3 regions of the Mesorhizobium sp. BE184 genome follow, and region 1 is predicted to be linked to each of the others. Evidence: riboswitches for the same ligand, from Rfam matches in the RefSeq annotation. Region 1 holds a riboswitch; each other region holds the start of a gene.
The links. A riboswitch is a leader RNA that binds a small molecule or an ion and turns the genes downstream of it on or off. The one in region 1 is predicted to bind cobalamin.
Positions count from the first base shown of each region.

Region 2: another riboswitch for cobalamin. It lies ahead of J2X35_RS07955 (CbtB-domain containing protein); the one in region 1 lies ahead of J2X35_RS19460 (DUF1636 family protein).
Region 3: another riboswitch for cobalamin. It lies ahead of bluB (5,6-dimethylbenzimidazole synthase); the one in region 1 lies ahead of J2X35_RS19460 (DUF1636 family protein).

Region 1 is NZ_JAVDVU010000004.1:295,000-302,269, forward strand. Features, by position in the region: gene cobN (cobaltochelatase subunit CobN) at 1-297, opposite strand, end outside; gene cobW (cobalamin biosynthesis protein CobW) at 310-1,341, opposite strand; gene J2X35_RS19460 (DUF1636 family protein) at 1,343-1,726, opposite strand; cobalamin riboswitch at 1,804-2,006, opposite strand; gene J2X35_RS19465 (DUF930 domain-containing protein) at 2,069-3,001, opposite strand; gene J2X35_RS19470 (NADAR family protein) at 3,146-3,694, shown strand; gene J2X35_RS19475 (winged helix-turn-helix domain-containing protein) at 3,697-4,914, opposite strand; gene J2X35_RS19480 (NADH-quinone oxidoreductase subunit A) at 5,248-5,613, shown strand; gene J2X35_RS19485 (NADH-quinone oxidoreductase subunit B family protein) at 5,604-6,197, shown strand; gene J2X35_RS19490 (NADH-quinone oxidoreductase subunit C) at 6,204-6,806, shown strand; gene J2X35_RS19495 (NADH-quinone oxidoreductase subunit D) at 6,807-7,270, shown strand, end outside.
Region 2 is NZ_JAVDVU010000001.1:1,626,586-1,633,855, forward strand. Features, by position in the region: gene cbiB (adenosylcobinamide-phosphate synthase CbiB) at 1-58, shown strand, start outside; gene cobO (cob(I)yrinic acid a,c-diamide adenosyltransferase) at 102-710, opposite strand; gene cobU (bifunctional adenosylcobinamide kinase/adenosylcobinamide-phosphate guanylyltransferase) at 712-1,227, opposite strand; gene J2X35_RS07950 (CbtA family protein) at 1,220-1,975, opposite strand; gene J2X35_RS07955 (CbtB-domain containing protein) at 1,991-2,170, opposite strand; cobalamin riboswitch at 2,208-2,399, opposite strand; gene J2X35_RS07960 (MFS transporter) at 2,450-3,649, opposite strand; gene J2X35_RS07965 (DUF1624 domain-containing protein) at 3,881-4,879, shown strand; gene J2X35_RS07970 (isoprenylcysteine carboxylmethyltransferase family protein) at 4,876-5,367, shown strand; gene J2X35_RS07975 (MerR family DNA-binding transcriptional regulator) at 5,493-5,879, opposite strand; gene mgtE (magnesium transporter) at 6,006-7,270, opposite strand, start outside.
Region 3 is NZ_JAVDVU010000001.1:288,255-295,524, reverse strand. Features, by position in the region: gene xth (exodeoxyribonuclease III) at 1-210, shown strand, start outside; gene J2X35_RS01410 (hypothetical protein) at 320-601, shown strand; gene dxs (1-deoxy-D-xylulose-5-phosphate synthase) at 753-2,666, opposite strand; gene J2X35_RS01400 (pirin family protein) at 2,740-3,660, opposite strand; gene J2X35_RS01395 (DUF2277 domain-containing protein) at 3,667-3,954, opposite strand; gene J2X35_RS01390 (exodeoxyribonuclease VII small subunit) at 3,978-4,229, opposite strand; gene J2X35_RS01385 (histone deacetylase family protein) at 4,233-5,159, opposite strand; cobalamin riboswitch at 5,273-5,455, shown strand; gene bluB (5,6-dimethylbenzimidazole synthase) at 5,503-6,240, shown strand; gene ribB (3,4-dihydroxy-2-butanone-4-phosphate synthase) at 6,255-7,270, opposite strand, start outside.

The sequences.
Region 1 (7,270 bases):
CCGGTCGCAGCCGTAGCGCCACCAGTCATAGCCGCCGAGGATTCGAACCAGGATCACCCTGGCGTGGCGGGCGACACTGTCGACCCAAAGGTCGACAGACATGGGATGACGCAGGTCGCGCAGAGCCGCGAGCCGCATCGGCGCAAGGTTTGCCGCGTCGGTTTTCCACGCCGCAGCCATGCCCGCCAGATCGCTGTCGGTGAAGGACAACGCCACGACATCGGCCGGCTTCTGCTTCAGATCGACCGGCTCGGCGATGTCGTCGAGCGAAGCGGATGTGGTGGTCAGGATGTGCATCAGCGCACTCTATCACCCCACCAGTATCTTCTCGATCGCCGGGCGGTTCAGGCCCTTCAAGCCGATCACCACGAGGCGTGAGCGGCGGTCGTCCTGCGGCGTCCAGGCGCGGTCGTAGTAATGATTGACGCGCGGCCCGACGGCCTGCACCAGCAGCCGCATCGGCTTGGCGTCGACGTCGACAAAACCCTTCACGCGCAGAACGTTCTCCTCTTCCGCCGCCTTCGAGACCCGCGCCGCCAGTTCGTCGGGGCTGGCGATGGAAGGCAGTTCGATGACGAAGGAATCGAAATCGTCGTGCTCATGGTCACCCATGCCGTCATGGTGGCTCTTGCGGTTCTCGATGTCATCCTCGACGGCGAGGCCGAGACCGAGCAGCACGGACGGATCGACCTTGCCGTGGGCGGTCGGCACGATCTTCACCGCGCGCGAAATGTGTTCGCCGATGACGGTGTTGGCGCGTGCCGAGCCGGCGGCGTCCATCAGGTCGCTTTTCGACAGGATGATGAGGTCGGCGCAGGCGACCTGGTCCTCGAACACTTCCTCGACCGGGTCGTCGTGATCGAGCGTGCCGTCCTGCGCCCGCTGAGCCGCCAGCGCATCCATGTTGGAGGCGACGCGGCCCTCCGCCAGCGCCGGCCCGTCGACCACGGCAACGACGCCATCGACGGTGACGCGGCTTTTGACGCTCGGCCACTGGAACGCCTGCACTAGCGGCTTCGGCAGGGCGAGGCCGGAGGTCTCGATCAGGATATGATCGACCCTGGGCGTGTGCGACAGGATCTGGTCGAGCGCCGGGACGAAATCGTCGGCCACCGTGCAGCAGATGCAGCCATTGGCCAGTTCGACGATGTTTTCCTCCGGGCAGGATTCGACGCCGCAGCCCTTGAGGATTTCGCCATCGACGCCGACATCGCCGAATTCGTTGACGATGAGGGCGAGGCGCTTGCCCTTGGCGTTTTCCAGAATGTGGCGGATGAGCGTGGTCTTGCCGGCGCCGAGGAAGCCGGTGACGACGGTGCAGGGAACGCGTGTGGCGGTCATGTCAGTCCTTCAGAAGGTCGAGGGGAGGGATGCGGGCGACGAGGCCGCGCTTCAGGGAATCGGGCCGCCCGCGCCACGGGATCAGCCCATCGGTGGAGGTGGCGAACAGCTTGGCACCGGCGATCAGGTCGGGGCCGCTGTCGGCGGCGAGGTCACCGAAGACATAGCTCCAGCAATCCTTGCGCAGGATGGCGGCTGAGAGCCGGCGCTTGCAGTTGCCGAGGCACTCGACCGTGCGGATGCGGATGTTGTCGTTGACGGCGGCGCGGCGGACGTCCTCGGCCAGAAGTGAACCGGCGCGGGGGTGCGCATCGGAGCCGGTCTCGTCGCGGCAGGTCGAGCAGACAAGTATGGTGACGTCGCGCAGAGAATCGACAACGGACATATCCGCGCCGTCATCCGGTAAAATGCCGTCCTGGTCCAAATCGTGCTCCTTGCCCGGGACACCCGCCGGACGGTCGGATTCTTCTTCCTTGCGACGGCAGGTCTCCTGGCTTGCGGGTCGTCGCCATGGTGCCGCCTTCCCGGGAAAATCCCAGTGGTTATCGGCCCTGGCTCGTCGCTCACAGTTGCGGGGACAGCCGCGGATTTGGGATTTCGCCCGCACCGCATTCCCTCTTAGCTCCTTCCCGTGGAGGAAGGAGACCGTTGCAGGGTCGATTTAGGCTGGCGGGGGGAGGGAAGTCAACGCGCGCTTGCGACATGCCTTGCCGGTCGCGGCGTGGTCTTATCGCGTCGGCAAGCCAAGCCTTTGCCATTCGCTGCGCGGGATCAGCCCGCCGATGCGGAAAGCAAAGGACTCCACTCTCGTGACATTCGCGTCGACTTCGCACCGATAGCTCAAGGCGCGCCATTGCCCGCCGACGCGGAAGGCGGCGCCGGGAACATCGAGGGTCGTGCCTTCCTTCAGCCGGAAGGACGGCAGAAGGTCAGGGAAATAGGGCGGTGAGGTCCTGTACAATTGCTCGCGCAGTTCGGTGACGCAGAGCGTACCGCCGCGAACGTCGCGCGGCACGCCGCGCATCGCGGTCGTCGCCACCGGATCATCAGTCGCCGAACGGGAATACAGTTTTTTGACGTCCTGAAGTTTCGGCGCCTTCCGGGGTTCGGCGATTTCAGCGGGTTTGGGTGTTGGCTTTTGTGTTGCCGTTTGTGGCAGCGATGGTGAAGCATCCTTTTCGACCGCGATGACAGCCGGCGGCTCGACCGGCTTTTCGTTTTGGCTCTCCGGCTTTTCGGGATTCTCCTGATCCGTCGCCTTCGTCGAGCTTTCTTCGGCGCTGTCACCCTCCAATGCCTTTCGCGGACCGGCATCCTTCTCGCCGAACTGGACGACGGGGTTGAGCCTGCGGATGGGCTGTTCCGGGGCTGGCGTCGGCGGTTCGACCTGCGCTTCCGGAGGCTTTTCGGGCTTCGGCGTCTCGGGCCTGGGTTTTTCAGGCTTAGGCTCAGGCTTTTTGGCAGGCGGCTCGGCCTTCGGCTCTTCCGGCGCTTTTTCCGGGGGCTTGGGCGGCGGCACCAGCTCGACCGCGACCGCCTGCTCGTCCTGCGGCTTCGGGAGTGATTTCGGCAATCCGAAAATCAGAAGCGCGACGATCGCCAGGTGCAGGACGCCGGAAGCCGGCAAGGCCAACCTCGATGTCCAGTGCTGATCCCGCATTTCATCCTTCATCATGACGGATGTGGAATGAAATGGTGGCAGCATCAAGCGCTTGCGGAATTTTGGGATGCACACAAGGCCACGGTCACCGCGATAGGCAGTCGCGATTGACAGGGATGCGCCCAAGACTTCAGGGTTCAACCCATGTTTTATGACCGTTCTGAACTCGAAAACGCATTCCGTGCGAAGGTCCGCCCGAAGTTTCTTTTCTTCTGGGGTCACCAACCATCAAAGGATGGTCGGATAACCGCTTCCTGTTTCAGCCAATGGTGGCCGGCACCCTTCACTGTGGAAGGCATGCGGTATCCCACAGCCGAACACTGGATGATGGCGAAGAAAGCGCTGCTTTTCGAGGATCGTGAAACCGCATCAAGGATACTGGAGGCCGGGAGTCCAAAACAGGCAAAGCAGCTTGGTCGGGAAGTGCGGGGCTTCGACGAAGAAAAGTGGGACGCCGCGAAGCGGCGCATCGTAGACGAAGGCAGCTTTCGCAAATTCGATCAGAATACCGCGCTCAAGGAGTTTCTGGTTTCTACCGGCGATGCCGTTCTGGTGGAGGCCAGTCCGGTCGATAGAATTTGGGGGACAGGCCTTTCGGCGGACGACAAACGTGCGGCAAATCCGCTTCTGTGGCGCGGTGAAAACCTGTTGGGCTTTGCACTCATGCAGGCCAGAGAAAGGCTTGCTGTCTGAGGCTAGGAGGATGGCTGATCCGCTGCAACGGCCTTAAGTGCAGCCCCCAGATCGCCTGCCGGAGTGATCTCCATCCGCTCCAGCCCGAGCCAGCCCTGCATCTGCTTCAGTTCCTGCAACAGTTCGGCGGCGGTTTCGGATGGCGCGTTCGGTTCGGCGTAGGCGGCATGGACGCGCAGGACGCTCGCAGGGCGGTCGGCCCGCAGGTCGACGCGGGCGACGATGCGCTCGTTGAGCAGGAAGGGCAGGACGTAGTAGCCGTACTGACGCTTGTCGGCCGGCGTGTAGATTTCGATTCGATAGCGGAACTCGAACAGGCTTTCTGTACGGCTGCGCTCGAACACCAGCGGGTCGAACGGCGCCAGCAGGGCGCGCGCCTCGACCTTGCGCGGTATGCGGGCGTCGCGGTGCAGATAGGCCGGCCTGTTCCAGCCCTTGACCGTCACCGGCAGCAGCTCGCCTTCCTCCACCAGTGAATCCAGGGCGGTTTTCGTGTCGGCGGGCGCAAGACGGAAATAATCGCGCAGGCAGGCATAAGTGGCGACGCCATGCGCCTTGGCCGAGATGCGCAGCAGTTCGCGGTGGGCGTCCTCCAGCGATGGCACCGGCATGTCGAGGATTGCCCGCGGCAGGACACGTTCGGGCAGGTCGTAGTAGCGCTCGAAGCCGCGGCGCGAATGGGTGGTGATGCGCCCGGCCCAGAAAAGCCATTCGAAGGCGGCCTTGGCATCGCTCCAGCCCCACCAGCCGCCCTTGCCCTTATGGCCTTCCATGGCGGAGGCGGGGATCGGGCCGCTCGCCTCGACTTCCCGGTAGACTTCTTCGATGAAGGCCACTTTATCCTCGGCCCAGCGGGCCAGCCCCTTGTAGATTTCGCCGGCATCGTTCGCCCGCGCCCGCTGCATTCGCCACTGCATCAGCGGCCATGTCTCAACCGGCAGCAGCGAGGCCTCATGCGCCCAGTATTCGAACAGGGTGCGCTTGCGGCCGACGGTCGCGCTGTCCAGCAGCGACTGGGGGTAGGGGCCAAGCCGCGAATAAAGCGGCATGTAGTGGGCGCGCACCACGGCGCTGACGGAATCGATCTGCAGGAGGCCGGTGCGCGACAACACGCGGTGAAGGTGCCTTCGCGTCGGATCAGCGGCAGGACGAGGATCCATGAACCCCTGTGCCGCAAGGGCGATGCGGCGGGCGGCGGCAAGGGAAAGCTTTTGCGTCATGAGCGCCTGTCTGCGTTGCGGCGGGCAGGCTGTTCCTGCCCGATTCCGGCCGATACTAGCAGGTCGATGGCGGCAGGAGTGTCAGGAAGAAAAGTGGAGTAAAATATGAAGGAAATCAAACAGGAGCCGATGGGACCAGTTTCGGCGGATATGCCGTCCAGCAGCTCATTTTGGCCAATGTTTGACTTGCACCGGCGGGATCGCTGCGCTAACCCTCGCCGCGTTACAGCCGGGTCCTTTTTTAAAACGGTTTAGCGGTCAACCTGTCACGCTTCCGCAATCGGGTCCGGTGCTATAAATCTGGTGGACAGGCCACCGTTGGAAAGTCGGAGCATGAACGCACTCCTCAGTTCGTACCTCCCCATCGTGATCTTCATAGGGGTCGCGCTGGTGGTGGGTCTTGCGCTGTTGACGGCACCGTTCCTGGTCGCCTACCGCAACCCCGACCCGGAAAAGCTGTCCGCCTACGAATGCGGTTTCAACTCGTTCGATGACGCCCGCATGAAGTTCGACATCCGCTTCTACCTGGTGTCGATCCTGTTCATCATCTTCGACCTCGAGGTCGCTTTTCTGTTTCCGTGGGCGGTCTCGTTCAGCAAGATCGGCATGCTGGGTTTCTGGTCGATGATGGTGTTTCTGGGCGTCCTGACCATCGGCTTCGCCTATGAATGGAAAAAGGGAGCGCTGGAATGGGATTGAACGACGCTCCGTTGGCTTCGGGCGGCACGCTCGTCGCGCCGCGCCCGAAGGGGATCATCGATCCGAACACCGGCAAGCCGGTGGGCGCGAACGATCCGTTCTTCCTCGAAATCAACAATGAGCTGGCCGACAAGGGCTTTCTCGTCACCTCGACCGACGCACTGGTCAACTGGGCGCGCTCGGGCTCGCTGATGTTCATGACCTTCGGCCTGGCGTGCTGCGCGGTGGAAATGATCCACACCTCCATGCCGCGCTACGATTCGGAGCGGTTCGGCGTCGCGCCGCGCGCGTCGCCGCGCCAGTCCGACATCATGATCGTCGCCGGCACGCTGACCAACAAGATGGCGCCGGCGCTGCGCAAGGTCTACGACCAGATGCCGGAGCCGCGCTACGTCATCTCGATGGGTTCGTGCGCCAATGGCGGCGGCTACTATCACTATTCCTATTCGGTGGTGCGCGGCTGCGACCGCATCGTGCCGGTCGACATCTACGTGCCCGGCTGCCCGCCGAGCGCCGAGGCGCTGCTTTACGGCATCCTGCTTCTGCAAAAGAAGATCCGCCGCACCGGCACGATCGAACGGTAACCGACCATGAGTGAAGCTCTCAGCGATCTTGCCGCCCACATCAAGGGCAAGCTTGGCGATGTCATCGCCGATAGCGTGTTGTCCTACGGCGAATTGGCCATCGCAGTCGCGCCCGGCGACATCGTCAAGGTGGCGACGTTCCTGCGCGATGACAAGAAGTGCCAGTTCATCTCGATCATCGACGTCTGTGGCGCGGACTATCCGGCGCGCCCGAACCGGTTCGACGTGGTCTATCACCTGCTCTCGCCGAAGCAGAATCTGCGCATCCGCATCAAGGTGCAGGCGAACGAAGAGACGCTGGTGCCGTCGCTCACCGGTGTCTATCCGGGCGCCGACTGGTACGAGCGCGAGACCTACGATCTCTATGGCGTTCTGTTCACGGGTCATCCGGATTTGCGGCGTATCCTCACCGACTACGGTTTCGAGGGGCATCCGCTGCGCAAGGATTTCCCGCTGACCGGCTTTGTCGAGGTTCGTTACGACGACGAGGCCAAGCGGGTGATCTACGAACCGGTCGAGCTCAAGCAGGAATTCCGCAATTTCGACTTCCTGTCGCCCTGGGAAGGCACGGACTACGTGCTGCCGGGAGATGAAAAGGCGAAGCAGTAAATGGCTGAAACCTCCGTCCGCAACTTCAACATCAATTTCGGGCCCCAGCATCCGGCCGCGCACGGCGTGCTGCGCCTCGTGCTGGAGCTTGACGGCGAAGTGGTAGACCGCGTCGATCCGCATATCGGCCTGCTGCATCGCGGCACCGAGAAGCTGATGGAGCACAAGACCTATCTGCAGGCTGTGCCTTATCTCGACCGGCTCGATTACTGCGCGCCGATGAACCAGGAGCACGCCTTCGCCCTTGGCGTCGAAAAGCTGCTCGGCATCGAGGTGCCGAAGCGCGGCCAACTGATCCGGGTGCTTTATTCCGAGATCGGCCGCATCATGTCGCACATCCTCAACGTGACGACGCAGGCGATGGACGTGGGCGCCCTGACGCCGCCGCTGTGGGGCTTCGTCGACCGTGAAAAGCTGATGGTGTTCTACGAGCGGGCATCGGGATCACGCATGCACGCGGCCTA
Region 2 (7,270 bases), on a different contig from region 1:
GGATACGCTGCTGATCGGGCTGTTTGGGGTGCTCTATTCGATACCCGTCCTTCTATGATCCAGTGCGTCCTTCGAGGCTCGCCCCAACATCCAAATCGCGCCTAGAACTCGATCCCCTGCTGCGCTTTCACGCCGGCGGCGAAATGGTGCTTGGTCGCGCCCATCTCAGTCACCAGATCAGCCGCCTCGACAAGCGCCGGCTTGGCATTGCGGCCAGTGACGACCACGTGCAGGCCTTCGCGCCTCGCATTCAACGCCGAAACCACCGCATCCACATCGAGATAATCGTAGCGCAACGCAATGTTGAGCTCGTCGAGCACCACGAGACTGATCGATGGATCGGCGATCAGGTCCAGCGCCTTGGCCCATGCCGCCTGCGCAGCCGCCACGTCGCGCTCTTTATCCTGCGTCTCCCAGGTAAACCCCTCGCCCATCGTATGCCACACGACCCGGTCGCCGAAAGCGGCGAAGGCATCCTTCTCACCGGTATGCCAGGCGCCCTTGATGAACTGCACGACGCCGACGCGCCGTCCATAGCCCAGCATCCGCAGCGCCAGCCCGAACGCGGCGGTGGTCTTGCCCTTGCCTGGCCCGGTGTTGACGATGAGCAGTCCCTTCTCGATGGTTTTCGATGCGACCTCGGCGTCCTGCACCGCCTTGCGCTTGGCCATCTTGGCGCGGTGCTTTTCGGTATCGGCGTCGTTGGCCATGTCATTTCACCTTCAGCGGCAGCCCGGCCACCATCATAACGACGGTGCCGGCCACGGCCGCGATCTGCTGGTTCAGCCGGCCGGCCTCGTCCCGAAAACGCCGTGCCAGCGCATTGTCGGGCACGATGCCCAGACCGACCTCGTTCGACACCACCGCCCACGGCCCGCGCGGACGCGACAGCACATCCGTCAGCCGCCGGCATTCGGCTGTGAGGTCGTGTTCTGCCAGCATATGATTGGTCAGCCACAGGGTCAGGCAGTCGATCAGCACAGGACGGCCGTCTGGAATCGCATTGATCGCTTCCACGAGATCGAGCGGCGCATCCACCGTCTCCCAGCCCTCGCATCGCCGCGCGCGATGCATGGCGATGCGTTCGCGCATCTCCCCGTCATAGGCTTGCGCCGTCGCAATGTAGGTCCAGGGCGCGGCGCAGGCCGTCACCAGTTGTTCGGCGTGCGCGCTCTTGCCGGAGCGCGCACCGCCAAGCACGAAGGTCAGGCTCGTGCCGTCAGGCAAAGCTGTCGCGCAATCTCGCCGCCTCGCCGGAGAACCAGCCGCGAAGACCGCCGACAACCGCTCCCAAAAGCAGCCAGAACACCAGGTTCGTCACCGTCACGGCGACCACGAACTGGTGGTGCAGCCCTTCCGGTATCGGCGATTCGAAACTGTCGGGCTGCGGCGCGCCGACGATATGCGGCGCCACGATCAGCGCCACCGCAAGCAAGGTCAGCGGTAGCGACTTGCGGAACGCGATCAGCCACAGGCCTGCGCCCGTCGCGACCGCCGTCGCCACCCACCAGACCTGGCGGGCGTCGAGGTCGGCCGCCGGCATCGCCGGAAGTTCGGGCGGCAAGCCGAGACCGGGCGCCAGCGTGAACACGCCGAATCCGGCGAGACCCCAGAACACGCCCTGACGCCAGCTTGCGATGCCGCCTGCGAATTCCGATATGGCAACCAGCACGAGCGCGAAACCGATGCCGGTGACGACGTTCGCCAGCACGTTGTAGAGGAAGCGTTCGGCCCCATCGGCTGGCGCCCAGCCCTCCTCTTCCTCAGCCGGCACAGCTTGCTGCGTGGCCGGTGCAGCGGGCGCTGCAGTCTCGGCGCTGGCGGCGCCGTGGTCGTGTCCGCCACCGGCGGTTTCATAGACTTCCGCCTGGAGAATCAGCGGAACGGTTGCATAGGCCTGCATGCAGGCGAGCGCGATTCCGGCCACAAGCCCGGCGATCGCCGCGACGAAGACGACGTTACGAAACAATGTCATGATGTCAGTTTCCCGTCAGTGGCAGGGAAAAGCCATGGAGTGGCGGTTGTCATGCGCGGCATTGTGCACGGCCTCGATATGCGAGAAGCCGACAAAGCCGAGAATGAACACGCCGAGAAGGGCAGCCATAGCGAGCTGCATGTAACGGGATTGCGCCGAAACCGATGCGCCGAGAGAAGCCGAAGCCGTCGTCATTTCATTGTCCTTTCCCCCTCCACCCGAGGGGTTGTTGAGCCATTTTCGTGTCGCCGGCAGGTCTCCTGGCTTGCGGATCAGCGCCCTCCTCCGCCTTCCCGGGTGTGACCCCAGTGGTTTTCGGAGAGGACTACCGCACACAGTTGCGGGGGCAGCCACGGCTTGGGGCTCGCGCCTTTACCGTATTCCCTCTCGGTTCCTTGCGGAAACCGACGACACGCAGACTATACGGAGAAACGCACGGCGCGGCAAACCAAATTACGGCGGCCTTCATGCGGCCTACAGGGATTTCGGCAGGTGCCGCCACGCAATCGCCGCGCAGAGCAGCATCAGGCAACCGAGCGCGGCGAACACCGAGCCGAGGCCGAAAAACGCCAGCAACACCGAATAGACCAGCGGCGGCGTCAGTTCGGAAAAGTCGAGATAGGTCCGGTAGACGGCCGCCATCTGAGGCCGTTCATAGGAACGCACCGCCCGCAGGAACACTGTCGAGCCGACGGCGTCGATGGCGACGGTGAACACCGCGCCGCCCAGAAGCAACGCGCCGGTGACGAGCGGTGCGGCCTGGCCGACCGCGCCGGCGAGGTACAACAGGATCGCCATACCCAGGAAAGACAGCGAAATGATGCGCCGCGCGCCGAAACGCTTGCCCGCCCGCCCCCAGAAGATCGCCAGGAACAAAAGCGCGTTGCCGGCCGAAACCAGCAGGCCTCCGGCGAGCTTGCCCTGCCCGGTGACGACCATCAAAAGCGGCCCGTAGACGAAGAACGTCGTCCAGAAGCACGAGCGCCCGAACGCGACGACCCAGGCCAGCCGCAGCCTCGGCTGGGCGATGAAGCGGCCGATATTGGCAAGCGGGTTGACCGGCCGGCTCCTGCCGGCGGCGATCATGGTGTTGTCGCTCATCCGGTAGAACCAGAACAGCGCCAGAAGCAGCATCGAGAAGATGGCGACGACACCATGCGCGGCGAAGATGCCGTAGTGGGTATAGAGGACGATGCCGAGCGTCGGGCCGCAGGTCCAGGCGAAGGTCGACAGCGCCATGCGCAGCGATTCGGCCTGCATCAGATCGGTCTTGCGGATATGGTCCATGATGTAGAGGTTGAGCGTGATCGACAGCGCGCTCGCACCCATGACGCGGCACAGCATGCCGAACAACTGGCCTGGCAGGATATTCACCGCCATCGACAGCGACCCGATCGCCAGCAGGCAGGCACCGGCCGTATAGACCCAGCGGCGCGCGAAGCGGCGGATAAATGTCGGCATGAACAGTGTCGCCGAAAGGCCCAGCAGCGAGACGACGGTGTAGAGGATCGACACCTTCTGTTCGCTGTGCAGAAGGTCGTAGGCCTGGATCGGGATGACGCTGGAAATCAGCGCGCGGGCGCAGGATTCCAGCGCATAGAGCGACGCGAAGGTGCGCGCGCCCGCCGGACGAACGGCCGGAAGCCAGATCGGGTGGCGGACATGGGTGGACATGACGTCTCCGCGCCAGAATCTTACCGGTAAATTGACGTTGCCGGCACCCGAGTCGGTAGCAGGAAACCGACATGCTTCCATCGAAAAGCGAAGCCGACCAAACGCTTCCCAGCGCTGGTCCAATGACCGGCGCTATTTGCACCCTGCAAGCGGCCCTGCGCAGTGCAAACGAAGCGCTGCGAACCGTCCCCACTCGTGTTAGTCATCGTCCAGAATGGATTCCCGGACCCTATGAGCGTGGCAAATACAGATCAGCATCGAAGCCAGGGCGGCCGCATCGTCGCCATCGACGTGGCGCGCGGATTGGCGCTGCTTGCCATGGCGAGCTACCACTTCACCTGGGACCTCGAATTCTTCGGCTATGCCGACCCAGGCCTGACCGCCTTTGGCGGCTGGAAGATCTATGCGCGCTGTATCGCCTCGAGCTTCCTGTTCCTCGTCGGCGTCAGCCTGTTCCTCGCGCATGGGCGACAGATTCGCTGGCAGGGCTTCTGGAAGCGTCTCGCCATGGTGGCGGTCGCCGCGCTCGCCATTTCGGCGGTGACGTGGTTCGCGACGCCCGGCAGCTTCATCTTCTTCGGTATCCTGCACCAGATCGCGCTGGCCAGCCTGCTTGGCCTTGCTTTCGTGCGGCTGCCCGGCTTGCTGACACTGGCGGTGGCCGCCGCCGTCATTGTCGCCCCGCTCTACCTGCGGTCGCCCGCTTTCGATCATCCCTGGCTCTGGTGGACGGGGCTTTCGACCGTCAAGCCGCGGTCGAACGATTTCGTACCGCTTTTCCCGTGGTTCGGCGCCGTGCTGATCGGCCTCGGCGCCGCCAAAGTCGCGGCAGGCCTCGGTTTCTTCGATTGGCTGAGGCGCTTCCAAGGCGGTGATCGCGTGAGCGGGCTGCTGGCATTGGCCGGCCAGCACAGCCTCGCCTTCTACCTCATCCACCAGCCTGTCCTGATCGCCTGCGTCTGGCTGTTCGCGCAGATCATGCCGCCGCATCAGGACACGCCGCAGGTCGGTTTCCAGAAATCGTGCCAGGCCGCCTGTGCGGAAACACGAGACACGCAATTCTGCGCCCGCTATTGTGGCTGCATGCTGGAAGCGATCGAGGGCGAAGGCAGCCTGGACCGCCTGTTCAACGGCGACCAGACGGCCGAGTTCCAGACGCATATCGGCGACCTGGCGGCTACCTGCACAGCCACCACCGACAGCGACGAGATCGGGGAGAAGTTGCAATGATTTCAGCCGAACCGCGACCGGCTCGTATCCCCTGGCCACCGCTGATCTATCTCATCGCCCTTGCGGCGGGCATCCTGCTCGGCATGTTCTATCCGGCCCCATGGCTGCGCGATTTTTCCGGCGACTATCTGCTCGGCTCGATCCTGTTCGGTTTCGGCTGGCTGCTGCTTTTCGCCGTCGCAGCGCTGTGGATCAGCGGCATACGCACCCTGATGAAAGCAAAAACCCCCGTCAATCCCAACGCAGCGCCCGAGCATCTGGTGACGGGCGGGGCCTTTGCCGTCAGCCGCAATCCGATCTATCTCGGCAACACGCTGCTGCTGATCGGCGTCGGGCTGATCGCCGGCAATCTGTGGATGATCGCGTTGGCCTTTGTCGCCGCTTTCACCACCGGCAGGCTGGCCATCGCAAAAGAAGAAAAGCTGCTGGCGGCGAAATTCGGCAAGCGCTACCGCGATTACGCCAAACGGGTTCGGCGCTGGATTTGAGGGCGGAAGCATTCCGCCCGCCGCCCCTTCCTTTCCTTATGGGAGAAGGTGGCCGAGCCAAGCGGAGCGAAGGCGAGGTCGAATGAAGGGTGCTAAGGCAGCGCCACGCCAAGCCCCGCACGTCCTCAGGTGTTGACGCCAAGCTCCGCCAACCGCTCCACGCAGGATTCTTCCGCCTGGTCGAGTTCGGCCAGCGTCTCTTCCAGATCGCGGCGCTTTTGCCGCAGATTTTCGCGCTTTTCCTCGATGCGCTTGATCATCAGCTTGAGCTGGCCGACCTCGCCGGGCGGCTCCCGATACATCTGGATGATTTCGCGTATCTCGTTGATCGAGAAACCGATCCGCTTGCCGCGCAGGATTTGCCGGATGAGATGCCGGTCCGACGGACGGAACAGCCGCGTGCGCCCGCGCCGCACCGGCTGGACCAGGCCTTCGTCTTCGTAGAAACGCAGCGTGCGCGTCGAGATGTCGAACTCACGCGTGAGTTCCGTGATCGAGTAATATTCGCGCATCGTTTCCCCGCACGGTTGAAATATTCGTGCTCTCACCGAACGCAAAGCTTTGACACGGCATTTACGTAAAAGTCAATTCGGTCCATTTGCGCTAACTGCCGGCGTTTATTTCGGCTCACCCGAAAATCACGAAACGCCGAACCACCAGGTCGCCAGGCCGAGGAATGCGAAGAAGCCGACGACATCGGTCACCGTCGTCACGAACACGGCGGAGGCCACCGCCGGATCGATATCGAAACGGTCGAGCGTCAAGGGAATGAGGATGCCGGCAAGGGCGGCGGCGAACATGTTGATGATCATCGCCGCGGCGATGATGCCGCCCAGATTGTAATCCTGGAACCACAGCCCTGCCACTATGCCGATCAGCACCGCGAAAATGGCGCCGTTGATGAAGCCGACGCCGACTTCGCGCCGGATGACCCGCCAGGAATTGTAGATGTCGAGATCCCTGGTCGCCAGCGCCCGCACCGTCACGGTCATCGTCTGCGAGCCGGCATTGCCGCCCATCCCGGCCACGATCGGCATCAGCACCGCCAGCGCGACAATGTGCTGGATGGTGTTGTCGAACAGACCGATGACCGACGCCGCGAGAAAGGCCGTCACGAGGTTGACCAGCAGCCACGGCACCCGCGAACGCGAGGTCGAGAGCACAGAATCCGACAATTCTTCGTCGCCGACGCCGCCCATGCGCAGCAGATCCTCCTCGGCTTCCTGCTGGATCACGTCGACCACGTCGTCGATGGTCAGCACGCCGACCAGCCGCTCGTTCTCGTCGACCACGGCGGCGGACAGAAGGTCGTATTGCTCGAATTCGCGCGCCGCCTCTTCCTGGTCCATCGTCGCCGGAATGGCGTGACGCGTCTCATGCATGACCTCTTCGACCTTCACCGCGCGCCTGGTGCGCAGAATCTGGTCGAGATCGATGGCGCCGAGCAGCTTGAAGGTCGGGTCTATGACGAAAATCTGGCTGAACCGGTCGGGAAGGTTCTTGTCATCGCGCATGTAGTCGATCGTCTGCCCGATGGTCCAGAACGGCGGCACGGCGACAAACTCCGTCTGCATGCGCCGCCCGGCCGTCTCTTCCAGATAATCGAGCGAACGCCGCAGCCGGATCCGTTCGGTGAACGGCAGTTGCGACAGGATTTCGTCCTGGTCTTCCTGGTCGAGGTCTTCCAGAATGTAGACCGCGTCGTCGGAATCCAGCTCCTGCACCGCCTGCGCGATCTGCGCGTTCGGCAGATTGTCGACGATGTCCATGCGGATCGCTTCATCGACCTCCGTCAGCGACGAAAAGTCGAAGTCCGATCCCAGCAGGCCGACCAGCGCACGCCGCTGCTCCGGCAGCAGCGCTTCCAGCAGGTCGCCCAGTTCCGACTGATGGAGGTCGCCGA
Region 3 (7,270 bases), on a different contig from region 1:
CGGACGATCCACCCGGACGAGCGCATTTACACCTTTTGGCACTACATGCGGAACCGTTGGCCGCGCGATGCGGGCTTGCGGCTCGACCATTTGCTGTTGAGCCCTGACCTCGCCGATCGCCTCGAAGACGCTGGCGTCGATCGCGACCTGCGGGGCGAGGAAGGGGCGAGCGACCATGCTCCGGCATGGGTCAGGTTGGCGCGTGCGTAGGTCAGTGCGGATTTAAATCAACCGACAAAGTCGTGATCCCATTTCGAGGAACAACTGTCGGGCGCCTTCGTTGGACCATAATCGCACTTCAGCGATCAGGGAGAGTTTGATGAAGTCCATTCTCACAGCAACACTGTTTTCACTTGCACTGGCGACAACGGCCATGGCGCAGACGAGCGGCTCGGGCAGCAACAACAGCGACACGCCCACGACGGTTAACCCGCCAGCGACACCAAACGCCGGAACGGGAACGCAGACGATGTCCCCTGATGGAAGCATGAAAACCAATAAGACGCCGGAACAGGCGGCAGATTGCATGGATGCAACCAAGGGCACCAACAACAGCATGGCCGCCGATGGCACTAAGAAGCCGGATTGCGCGGCCAAGTAGGCTGCATGATCGCTCTATCGGGGCGCCCAAATGGGCGCCTCGATAATTTTCAAGCGGCTGCGGCACCAACTTTCACAATGCTCCAGGCGACCAGTTCCGGCAGCGCCAGGCAGCCGAAATTTACCACTAAAATACAATAAATATTGTGCGCTTATGCGCGCTGGGCGCTGGTGGAGTGGCCAAGCGCGGAAAAGACGGTGTGCACGATGCCCGTCGAGTCGAGCCCGGCATCGACATACATCTTCTCGGGCTTGGCGTGGTCGACGAAAGCGTCCGGCAGGATAAGCGGACGAACTTTCAGGCCGCTTTCCAGAAGCCCTTCATGCGCCAGGAATTGCAGGACATGACTGGCGAAACCACCGACCGAGCCTTCTTCCACCGTCACCAGTATCTCATGCGATCGAGCCAGCCGGCGGATCAGATCCTCGTCGAGCGGCTTGGCGAAGCGCGCGTCGGCAACCGTCGTCGATAGCCCGGCGGCGCCGAGTTCCTCGGCGGCGAGAAGGCAATCCTGAAGCCGCGTGCCGAATGACAGGAGCGCGACCTTGGTGCCTTCCCTCAGCACCCTGCCCCTGCCGATTTCCAGCACCGACCCGCGTTCCGGCATGTCGACGCCGACGCCGTTGCCGCGCGGATAGCGGAAGGAAATCGGGCCTTCATCATAGGCCGCGGCGGTGCGGACCATGTGCTTGAGTTCGGCCTCATCGGCGGCGGCCATGACCACGAAACCGGGAAGCAGGGCGAGATAAGCGGTGTCGAAGGCGCCGCAATGCGTCGGTCCATCGGCGCCGACAAAACCTGCCCTGTCGATCGGGAACCGCACCGGCAGCTTCTGGATCGCGACGTCATGGACGACCTGGTCGTAGGCGCGCTGCAAAAAGGTGGAATAGATCGTGGCGAAGGGCTTGTAGCCCTCGGTGGCGAGGCCTGCCGCGAAGGTGACGGCATGCTGCTCGGCGATGCCGACATCGAAAGTCCGTTCGGGAAAGGCATCGCCGAACAGGTCGAGGCCGGTGCCGGAAGGCATGGCGGCGGTGACGGCGACGATTTTCTCGTCCTCGCGCGCTTCCTGGATCAGGCTTTCGGCGAACACCCTGGTGTAGCTCGGCGCATTGGCGGGCGCCTTGGCCTGCGCGCCGGTGACGACGTCGAATTTGTTGACGCCATGGTATTTGTCGGCGGCCGCTTCGGCGGGCGCATAGCCTTTGCCCTTCTGCGTCACGATATGGATCAGCACCGGGCCGTCGCCATTGTCGCGGACATTCTTGAGGACAGGAACCAGATGCTCGAGATTGTGACCATCGATGGGGCCGATATGGTAGAAGCCCAGCTCCTCGAACATGGTGCCGCCGGTGACATAGCCGCGCGCGTGCTCGACAGCGCGCTTGATGGCCCGGTCGGCGCGCTTGCCGAGATAAGCGGTCAGCTTCTTGCCGAAATCGCGCAGCCCGAGATAGGCGCGGCCGGAGGCGAGACGCGCCAGATAGGCGCTCATCGCGCCGGTGGGCGGCGCAATCGACATGTCGTTGTCGTTGAGGATGACGATCAGCCGCGCGTCGAGAGCGCCGGCATTGTTCATCGCCTCGTAGGCCATGCCGGCTGACATGGCGCCGTCGCCGATGACCGCGATGACGTTGTTCTTGCCGCCCGACAGGTCGCGCGCCACGGCCATGCCGAGGCCGGCGGAGATGGAGGTCGACGAGTGCGCCGCGCCGAACGGATCGTATTCGCTCTCGGCGCGCTTGGTGAAGCCGGAAAGGCCGCCCTCCTGCCGCAAGGTGCGGATGCGGTCGCGGCGGCCGGTCAGGATCTTGTGCGGATAGGCCTGATGGCCGACGTCCCAGATCAGCCGGTCGTCGGGCGTGTTGAAGACGTAGTGCAGCGCCACCGTCAGTTCGACGACGCCGAGGCCCGCGCCGAGATGGCCTCCCGTGTGGGAGACCGCATCGATCAGTTCCGCCCGCAATTCGGCCGCAAGCTGCGGCAGATCGCTCTCATCAAGCGATCGCAGGTCGGCAGGAATGCGGACCTTGTCGAGAAGCGGCGTTTCAGGTTTCGGGCTCAATTCAATATGCCTGTGCTACCCATGCGAAATAGGACGGCTGGCCGGCAAAGTAAATGCGCGGCGGTGACGCGGCTCAGCTTTCGGGCAGCGGGATGAACTCTTCCTCGTCGCCCGGAACGATGTCGAAACGGCCGGTTTTCCACTCATTCTTGGCCTGTTCGATGCGCTCCTTCGAAGAGGACACGAAATTCCACCAGATGTAGCGCTTCGAACCGAGAGACGCGCCACCGAAGAGCATGAAATGCGCGCCCGATTGCGACGAAACGACGATCTCGTCGCCGGGACGGAAGACAAGCAGCCGCTCGGCGGGGAAAACATCCCCGGAAATCGACACCTCGCCTTCCAGCGTATAGATGGCGCGCTCCTCGGCATCGGCCGGTATCTGAACGCGGGCGCCGGGCGAGAGCCGCATATCGGCATAGAGCGTTTCGGAAGCAGCGCGCACCGGCGATTTCAACCCGCCGAACTCTCCAATGACGACACGGCCCCTGACGCCCTCGGCGTCGAACTCGGGCAGCGTGGCGCTGGCGGTATTCTCGAAGACGGGAGCGACCTCTTCCTTGCCGTCCGGCAAGGCCAGCCACGTCTGCAGGCCCGAAACCGACATCGGCGCGCAGCGCAGTTCCTCCGGGGTGCGTTCGGAATGCACGATGCCGCGGCCGGCGGTCATCAAATTCACGTCGCCGGGTTCGATGACCATTTCGGTGCCGAGCGAATCGCGGTGCCTGATCTTGCCGTCGAACAGATAGGTGACGGTGGACAGGCCGATATGCGGGTGCGGGCGCACGTCCAGCGCCTGCCCGGCGCGCAGGATGGCAGGCCCCATGCGGTCGAAGAAAATGAACGGGCCGACAAGCCTGCGGCGCGCCGTCGGCAGCGCACGGCGGACCTGGAAACCGTCAATGTCGCGCGCGTTGGGGATGACCATCAGTTCGATCTGGTCGCTGGCAAACGCATCGCCCGCATGCGGGTCGTTTCCGGGGAAGAAGCTCATGGCCGATCAGGAATCCTCGAAGACGATCTTGGGAAAGCGCTGCGCCGACTTCGCCCGCGCCCTGGCGGCGACTTCCTCGCGGTCGCGGGGGTGCTGCGTCGTCTCCAGGGAATCCAGCAGTTGGCGGGCCGACGCGGCAACCGCATCGACAGCCCGGTCGAAAACATCCTGGTTTTTCTTCGATGGATGCGTGGTTCCGCTCAACTTGCGCACGAATTGAAGCGCGGCGTCGCGAACCTCATCGTCCGTCGCCGGCGGATCGAAATTGAACAGCGTCCTGATGTTGCGGCACATCGCTGAACCTCCTTCGGTCTTTGCTATTCCGCGTCCAGGGGCTCGGTTCCAACCGGCCGGCCTTCGCGTGAGAGGCGTATTTTCTCAACCTTGTCCTCGGCGGACTTCAGCAGGCGGTCGCAATGCGCCTTCAGCGCCTCGCCACGCTCATAGATGCGGATCGACTGGTCGAGCGGCACGTCGCCGCGCTCCAGATCATCGACGATCTTCTCCAGCGCATCGAGCGCCTGCTCGAAACTCATCGCCTTGACATCCTCGTTCGGCTCGTCGGCCATTTCCTATCCTTTCATGAGACGCCCGACATGGGCCGCAACGGAGAACGCCAGCCCCTGCAGATCATAACCGCCTTCCAGCAGGCTGACGAGGCGGTTGGATGAATGGCGGGCAGCGCGTTCCATCAATTGCCCGGTGGCCCAGTCGAAATCGTCTTCGGTGAGATTGATCTCAGCCAGCGGGTCGCGGTGGTGCGCGTCGAAGCCGGCCGAAATGATGATGAGATCGGGGCAGAAGGCGTCCAGCGACGGCAGCACGCGCGACAGCAGGGCGTCACGGAACTGCTCGCTGCCGGTTTGCGGCGCCAGCGGTGCGTTGACGATATTGCCGGCGCCGGTCTCGGTCTTGGCCCCGGTGCCCGGATAGAGCGGCATCTGGTGGGTCGAGCAGTACAGAACCGTAGGATCGTCCCAGAAGATATCCTGCGTGCCGTTGCCGTGGTGGACATCCCAATCGACGATCGCCACCCGCTCGGCGCCGTGTTTCGCCTGCGCGTGGCGGGCGGCAATGGCGGCGTGATTGAACAGGCAAAAGCCCATGGCCGTGGTTTTCTCGGCATGGTGGCCGGGAGGCCGCGAAGCGACGAACACGTTGGCCGCCCTGCCCTCGAAGACGTCGTCCACCGCGGCATTGGCGGCACCGATTGCCGTCAGCGTCGCCTGCCAGCTTTTCGGGCTCGCCACAGTGTCGGCATCGAGGCTGGCCAGTCCGGCTTGCGGGATCGCGGCGCGCACGCTTTCGACGAACTGCTCCGGATGGACGCGCAGGATCGACTGTTCGTCGCCCATCGGGGCTTCGACCCGGTCAAGCGCGGCGAAACCTTCCTCATCCAGCGCCCGGCTTATCGCACGAAGGCGGTCCGGCCGCTCCGGGTGGCCGGGCGGGGTGAGATGCTCCAGGTAGATGGGATGCGTGTAGAGACGGGTAACCATTGCCCTAACATAGAGCGCCGAAACCGGCCCCGCCATGCAAACGCGCAATTCGGCTGGGGAAAGTCGCGCGTAAAAACCCGACGCGGCCCTGTTCACGCAAAGCAGCGGCAGCTATCCTCGTTTCGCTGCCAGGTGCCCGCCGCAAGGCGGGAGAATCGGGAACACGGTTGAAATCCGTGGCGTGCCCAGCGCTGTAAGGGGGACCATTCCGGTCAATGCCACTGCCTTTCAGGCGGGAAGGCGCCGGAGCGGGATGAACCCAAGCCAGAAGACCGGCCCGGCAGACATGGTCCCCCGCATGGACGGGCGGGGCGACTTGCTGCCGATCGCGAGGGGACAAGCGATGTTCGCCACTCATACTCCCGTTAATGCCGTCGACGCCGCCGCCAGACCCGCTTTCGACGACGCGGATCGCGAGGCCGTCTATCGGGCGATTTTCACCCGCCGCGATGTTCGCTCCGATTTCACGGATGAGCCTGTCGACGATCCGACCCTGGCGCGGATCCTCAACGCGGCGCATCACGCGCCTTCCGTCGGCTTCATGCAGCCATGGAATTTCATCGTCATCCGCGACCGGGCCATGCGCGAGCAGGTCCGCGACCTGTTCCTGAAGGCACGCGGCGAAGAAGCCGCGCACATCGCCGGGGACAGGCAGGCGCTTTACCGGAAGTTGCGGCTTGAGGGGATTTGCGAGAGCGCGCTCAACCTCTGCGTCACCTGCGATCGCGAGCGCGCACGGGATTCGCCGCTCGGGCGCTGGCACAATCCCGAGATGGACGTGTTCAGCACAGTCTGCGCGGTGCAGAATTTGTGGCTGTCGGCGCGCACTGAGGGCATCGGCGTCGGCTGGGTGAGCATTCTCGACACAACGGCGCTAAAATCGCTGCTGTCGATCCCGAACCATGTCGTTCCGGTGGCTTATCTTTGCGTCGGTCGGGTGCCGGAATTCGCTCCTCGGCCTGAGCTGGAAACCAAGGGCTGGCGAAGCCGCCTGTCGCCATCCCAACTCGTCATGAGCGAACGTTTTGGCGGTGAAGGCGAAGGCCAACTCAAGGTGGCAATCGACAAGCTGACCCGGTAATCGCGCATTAAAGATCAGATGATTTCCGTGCTGGTGATGCGCAGCCCGAAACCTTCCAGCCCGACGAAATGCCGCTCGCGGGAGGCGAGAAGGTTGATCGAGGAAATGCCGAGGTCCTTCAGTATCTGGGCGCCAAGGCCGATCTCACGCCATTCGTTTTCACGGCGGCGGGCTTCGTCATGGTCCTCGCGTTCGCCGGCGACCGGCCGGTTCCTGTCCTGGTGGGCGACGCCGACCGAGCCTTCGCGCAGATAGACGATGACGCCACGCTTGCGCTCGCCCATGGAACGCACGATCTCGTCGAGCTTGTGCGTGGTGCCGAAGACGTCGGCGACGACATTCTCCGAATGCAGCCGCACCGGCACGTCCTCGCCGTCGCGGATGTCGCCGAAGACGATGGCGACGTGGTCCATGACGTCCCATGGCAGCGTGTAGGTGAAGACCTTGGCCGGGCCGCCCAGCGTCTCGATATCGAAACAGGCGACGCGCTCGACCAGCGTTTCCTGGCGCTGGCGGTAGGCGATAAGATCGGCCACCGAGACCTGCTTCAGCCCGTGCTCCTCGGCGAAAGCGGCGACTTGCGGGCCGCGCTTGACGGTGCCGTCATCATTGACCAGTTCGGATATGACGCCGACCGGCGGCAGGCCGGCCAGCTTGCACAGATCGACAGCCGCTTCCGTATGGCCCGAGCGCATCAGCACGCCGCCTTCGCGCGCGATCAGCGGGAAAATATGGCCGGGGCGCACGAAATCCGCGCCGCCGACATTGCCGTTGGCCAGGTTGCGGACGGTCAGCGTGCGGTCCTCGGCGGAGATGCCGGTCGTGGTGCCATGTTTGAAATCCACGGACACGGTGAAAGCCGTGGTGTGGGCGGAATCATTGTCCGCCACCATCGGCGCGAGGTTCAGCCGCCTTGCGTCTTCCTTCAACATCGGCGTGCAGACGATGCCGGATGTATGGCGCACGATGAAGGCCATCTTTTCCGGCGTGCAGTGAACGGCGGCGACGATCAGATCGCCCTCGTTCTCGC